2 regions of the Alteromonas sp. ABV4_150 genome follow, and region 2 is predicted to be linked to the other one. Evidence: predicted binding sites of a transcription regulator. Region 2 holds the regulator's gene; the other holds the start of a gene.
The links. The regulator ArgR, encoded in region 2, controls arginine synthesis, uptake and breakdown. The targets are predictions, from matches to a motif close to ANTGAATANNTATTCANT.

Region 1 (3,176 bases), 1.1 Mb from region 2:
CTAATGTACGATAATATTGCCGTTCACCAGAAAGTTATGAGCAGGAGTGCTTTTAATATGACAATGGGGGCTGCCACACCGCCAACGATAGATGATCGATTTGAAAATTTGATCATAGCACCTGAGCGCGTGCTTGAAATGCTAGGGAAACGCAAGGTGGGCGAAGTTAGCTTCGAACAGTCAGAACAAGGTGACGCGCGCAGACTTTTACTTCACGTTGAAAAAGTTGCAATCGAAAACAAACGCCTACAGGAAAAAACAGAAGCCTCTTATTTGGAATCAGTAAGCCACCAACTTCACGAGATTTTGCTTGGTGAACTTACCGAACAACTTAGCTACACCGAAGAACTCGTTCAGAACGTGCTCAACTTACCTGAAAACATTGGTGAGCTATTAGATGCTTTATCTGTTAAAGCGTGCTCAGTTTCAAAATTAGAGCCGATAGTCGCCACTATGCCGTGGCTTTATGACGAGCTCATAGTGGTAGTAAACACGCCTCAATTTAGGCGAAAAGATTCACGAGGGCGCATTATTGTTGTTGAAACCTTACGCACCGCATTGAGCTTTTTAGGTATCGAAAACTTGCGTACGCTAATTCCCTCATTAATCCTGAAGCGTGCAATGCCTCAAATCACTGACCCTTACCCGCTGATCAAACAGAAGCTAACACATTACTCCATCGGTGTTGCGCTTACAGCAAAACGTCTTGCTTCCTTAAGTAACCTTAACAAAAATCAAGCCTACGTACTGGCAATTGTCAGCAATCTAGGGCGATGCGCTGTGACGCGGCTTTACTTTAAACTGTTTGATAAAATTCAGCTGCACCTTCTACAAGAATGTCAAAAAGATAAAGAACAAAAGCGTCACGAGGCTTTACTAAAAATTGCGCCGTCAGCAAATCACCTCATTGCTTTACAGCAAGAGTTTGCTGATGCGGTTAGCGCAGACATTTTAGAGTGGATGCACTTTACCCGCCTGCCAATCGCGCAGCCAATGCGTGCCTGCGCTGATAAGCAGCCTGCACAGGTAAACACGTTGAGCAAAATACTGCACCAAGCACGTGCCTACGCACAAATAAGAATGCTACATCAATTAAAGCTTGTTGATATAAAAGAAGTAAAACCGCTTTTTGCAGAACAAAACTACCCCACAGGTGCACTTGAAGCACTTAAAAGCACAGATATCTTCACCCTTCCGCTGGTAAAAAGTGAAGATAGTTAACAGCCCTTGAGGCTTTCCCTCGCCTGTTTTGAACAAAATTCGTGCACAGGAGAGCATCAAACCTTAAATAATTTGTGGATATTCATGCATTGCTTATGCACTTTTCTCGTAGTTGATGTCCGATACTCAAAAATATTGACCGCAACTCAGTGTCTTGCCTGTTTATGGCTAAAGTAAACAGGCAGGTTTTTCTGCTGCGTATTGCGCCTTTGTATTCCTCTGAAGTACAACAAAACCACCAGACGGCGCTTTTCTTCGCGTAAAAATTGATTATTACTAATTGATATAGCCCAGTAGTTAATAGTTATTCACTTTTCCTGCAAATTAAGCCACAGTCCTTATAAATAAAGGCCTGCAGCCCTTTACAAAGAAGACAAATGTTAAAAAAAATGGCATACTGTAAACCAAATCCGATTAGTTTTTATGCGCCCAATTGACGCTTATCGACTCTTGCTGCACGAATAAAACGTGCGCTTAGATTAGACAAGCAAAATCACACAGTGTGATTGGCGCCCAACGCAGAGGTAACAAAGATGAACGTAACTCGCGCTACATTTGATGATGTAATGGTTCCTAACTATAACCCGGCAGGTATGGTACCTGTTCGAGGTGAAGGTTCACGCGTATGGGATCAAGATGGAGCTGAGTACATCGACTTTGCAGGCGGTATTGCAGTTAACGTTTTAGGTCACTGTCACCCAGAGCTAGTGAAAGCGCTTAATGAACAAGGCAGCAAGCTTTGGCACTTAAGCAACGTTTTCACTAACGAGCCAGCCCTTCGTTTAGCTAAAAAGCTAAATGACGCAACGTTTTCAGATAGAGTTTACTTCGCAAACTCAGGCGCAGAAGCGAACGAAGCAGCATTGAAGCTAGCTCGTCGCTGGGCGCTGGACAAGCACGGTGAAGACAAAAACCAAATCATCGCTTTCAACAAAGGTTTCCACGGCCGTACCTTCTTTACCGTAACAGTAGGTGGTCAAGCTGCTTACTCTGACGGTTTTGGTCCTAAGCCAGGCGCTGTTGACCACTGTGACTACAACGATTTAGCAGCCTTTGAAGCGCTAATTTCTGACAAAACCTGCGCGGTAATGATGGAACCGCTTCAGGGTGAAGGCGGTATTATTCCACCTGATGTAGATTTCGTAAAAGGCGTTCGTGAACTTTGTGACAAGCACAACGCATTACTTATTTTTGATGAAGTTCAGTCGGGTGTTGGTCGTACTGGTCACCTTTATGCCTACATGGGTCTTGGCGTAACACCTGATATCCTAACAACCGCTAAATCTCTTGGTGGCGGCTTCCCAATTGGTGCCATGCTTACCACAGCAGACATCGCTGCACACCTTAAGCCAGGTACCCACGGTAGTACTTACGGTGGTAACCCACTAGCCTGTGCTGTTGCGGAAAAAGCGTTAGATATCGTGAATCAGCCAGAAGTGCTTGAAGGTGTACTTAAGAAAGAAGCCCTATTCCGTGAACTACTAGGTGCTATCAATGAAAAGTACAACGTATTTGAAGAAGTACGTGGTCAAGGCATGCTGTTAGGTTGTGCGTTAAATGAGAAATACCAAGGCCGTGCACGTGACTTCATGATGGCTGCAACGAAAGAGAACCTTATGTGTCTTGTTGCTGGCATGAACGTTATTCGTTTTGCACCTTCACTGGTTATTCCTGATGAAGACATCAAAGAAGGTCTTGCACGTTTTGAACGCGCCGTTGCTGCCGTTGTAAACGCCGAATAATTACAACACGAGTAGCGAACATGAATATCATTCGCCCTATCACGAAGGCCGACTATAACGCGCTTAAAGAAATCGCCGTTGAATCAGGTATTGGCTTTACGTCTTTACCTGTCAACGACGAGTTGCTGCAGCGTAAAATTGATCGTGCAGAAACTGCGTTTAACAAACCAAACGTAACCGAACCTGGCGATGAGTCATACTTGTTTGTAATGG
Region 2 (3,176 bases):
AATCAGTATGGCAAGTTCAGTTCGGTATTAAATACGACTTCTAATTACTTAGTTTAAAAAAGTTGTAGTGTTAGGTGCCACTCTCCTTAACAGGAAGTGGCACTTTTTTATGCCTGCAATTTATCTCACACATCTGTTACTTACCGCGCATAGCCTTTGCTTATGATCTAAGTCCCTCCACTACACGAATTAACTGACGAGAAAATCTTTTAAATGCTCGCAAGGAGGGCTTATGACAAAACGTATGCTAATGGTAATGACGTCTCATGAAATTATGGGTGATACGGGTAAGAAAACAGGCATGTGGTTAGAAGAGTTTGCCGCACCTTATTACGCATTTAAAGACCAAGGTTACACAATTACATTGGCCTCGCCGATGGGTGGGCAGGTTCCGATTGACCCTAACAGTCTTGCAGAAGACGCGATGACAGACGATGCAATGCGATATACAAAAGATGAGTTAGCGCGTAGTGCAATCGCTTCGACTATTCCGCTTGAAGACGTGCGTGCTGATGAATTTGACGCAGTGTTTTATCCTGGCGGTCACGGCCCTTTGTGGGATCTGTCAGATAACACCCACTCAATCAAACTTATTGAAGACACAATTGCGGCAAACAAACCTGTTGGTGCCGTGTGTCATGCGCCAATCGTGCTTAAAGATGTGAAAACTACAGATGGTAAGTACTTGGTGGACGGAAAAGCTGTGACAGGCTTCTCCAATAGTGAAGAAGCTGCAATGGAGCTTACTGACGTAGTGCCTTATCTGGTAGAAGATGAGCTAGTCAAAAAAGGCGGTAAGTATGAAAGTGCTGACGATTTCGCCGTAAAAGTGTGTACTGATGGCTTATTGGTAACGGGTCAGAATCCACCGTCATCGCGCCCCGCGGCAGATGCGCTAATTAAGCTTTTATCTTAAAAAGTCTTAGTTCATAAGCTATTAGGAAACCGCATCTTGTATGCGGTTTCTTGTTTTTTTGCTGTCAGATTTTTGGAGGCATAGCTAAACGTTTTCAAATAAATCTTCAACGCGTTGTCTTAATTCTTCAATTCGTGTCACGTCAGCAGGGGCAATAAAAATAGTATCATCGCCCGCAATCGTCCCTAATACGCCATCTTTTTTGCTCAATGAATCTAGTAGACGAGCAATAAGCTGTGCTGCTCCAGGGCTGGTTCTAATAATAACCATGACATTGTTGTGAACAATATCTAATACCAACTGTTTGAGTGGGCTTTTGGCGGTAGGCATACCTAGTTCAGGAGGCAAACAGTAGACCATGTCTCCTCTGGCATTTCGGGTACGTACCGCACCAAACTTACTCAGCATTCTAGAGATTTTGGATTGGCTGATATTGTCAAAGCCTTGCGCTTTTAAAGCATCTACAATCTCGCCTTGTGAACCATAACTTTCCGCTTTAAGAATCTCTTTAAAAGCCTTGATGAGTTGCTCTTGTTTTGCGTTTGCCATTAGCGCTCTTTTCTTTTCTGAGGGTTATCGTTAGGAATTATATTTAGTATGCGTATATTGTGCCGCACAGGTGGACTTTGCGCAATTTCTTTGCATAATCATTCATGATAATGAATATCGAACAAAAATCGCCATAAATAACGTTAATAAGACGATCCGGTGATTGAGTTTTCCCCCGCGTTGCATTAGTGTGACGTTCCGTTTAAATACGTGAAGTAATCCCATAGGAGAAATGGTATGAAAGTAGCCGTGTTAGGTGCTGCCGGTGGTATTGGTCAGGCGCTGTCTTTGTTGTTGAAAACACAATTGCCAGCAGGTTCAGATTTAGCGCTTTACGACGTTGCGCCAGTTGTTCCTGGTGTTGCCGTTGATTTGAGCCACATCCCCACTGCGGTAAAAGTAACCGGTCACGGTAAAGATGACCTAGCTGAAGCACTGACTGGAGCAGACGTAGTTCTTATTCCAGCAGGTATGCCTCGTAAGCCAGGTATGGATCGTTCTGATCTGTTCAACATCAACGCCGGCATTGTTAAAAACCTAATCGAAGGTGTAGCTGATAACTGCCCGAACGCGTGTGTTGGTATCATCACTAACCCAGTGAACACTACTGTAGCTATTGCAGCTGAAACGCTAAAAGCAAAAGGCGTTTACGACAAGAACAAGCTTTTCGGTGTAACTACGCTTGACGTTATTCGTGCTGAAACTTTTGTTGCTGAACTTAAAGGTGTAGACGTATCTTCAGTACACGTACCAGTAATCGGTGGTCACTCTGGTACAACTATCCTTCCTCTTCTTTCACAAGTTGAAGGCGTTGAGTTCACAGACGAAGAAGTATCTAGCCTAACGACTCGTATCCAGAATGCAGGTACTGAAGTTGTTGAAGCGAAAGCGGGCGGCGGCTCTGCAACTCTTTCAATGGGTCAAGCAGCAGCACGCTTCTGTCTATCTCTAGTTGCAGCAATGCAAGGTGAGAACGTTGTTGAGTACACTTATGTACAAACTGACGACAGCGACGACGCAGCATTCTTCGCACACCCAGTTCGCCTTGGCGCAAACGGTGTTGAAGAAATCTTGCCATACGGCGAGCTAAGCGCATTTGAAGAAAAAGCGAAAAACGACATGCTTGAAGGCCTACGTGGCGACATCAAGCTAGGCGTTGACTTCGTAAACGGCTAATAGTGCTTAAAGCGGATGCATTAGCATCCGCTAGGAAAGGCTGGATACGTCCTTGCGTATCCAGCCTTTTTTGTTGCGTCTTTGTAGGCTTCGCCACGATGTCCTTGTCACACGATAGACTCCGTACATAATCCTCTCTTCGATTCATTAAGTCATGTAGCAGCCTTTTATAAGTTGACTCTTCAAGTCTGTCACTGCGGCTCGGAGGGCTCTATTCGGTGCAGCGTTATTGTACTCAGTGCGACTGGGTAGCCCTTGTGAACTGCGTAAGTGTATCCAGAAATCATGTTGTCCGTTTGAACAAACAGAATTATCTTCGATGCGAATGTTGTATGTGACCCATCAATCTCGATCATTCGCCCATCTATACTTATATCGTCGGCAGAAAATAGTGATTGCAGTTCACTAAACGTCTTTTCCCCTTTTCTATAAACGCGAAGTGAACCAGGTTGGTTTTCGTTTAATTCTAGTAATGCTAGCTCTGGCCTTTCTAAATAGTGCATCACACCAATCCATGTGCCAAAAGGTGGGACAG

Region 1: a site for ArgR is predicted at 1,517-1,534, ahead of ACYX4M_RS05205 (aspartate aminotransferase family protein). Genes of this name have one in related genera too.

What each region holds. Positions count from the first base shown of each region.
Region 1 is NZ_CM149971.1:1,186,873-1,190,048, forward strand. It holds gene ACYX4M_RS05200 (HDOD domain-containing protein) at 58-1,221, shown strand; gene ACYX4M_RS05205 (aspartate aminotransferase family protein) at 1,755-2,963, shown strand; gene astA (arginine N-succinyltransferase) at 2,984-3,176, shown strand, end outside.
Region 2 is NZ_CM149971.1:2,300,914-2,304,089, forward strand. It holds gene ACYX4M_RS10060 (TonB-dependent receptor) at 1-44, shown strand, start outside; gene ACYX4M_RS10065 (type 1 glutamine amidotransferase domain-containing protein) at 233-916, shown strand; gene argR (transcriptional regulator ArgR) at 1,001-1,465, opposite strand; gene mdh (malate dehydrogenase) at 1,703-2,641, shown strand; gene ACYX4M_RS10080 (hypothetical protein) at 2,833-3,176, opposite strand, start outside.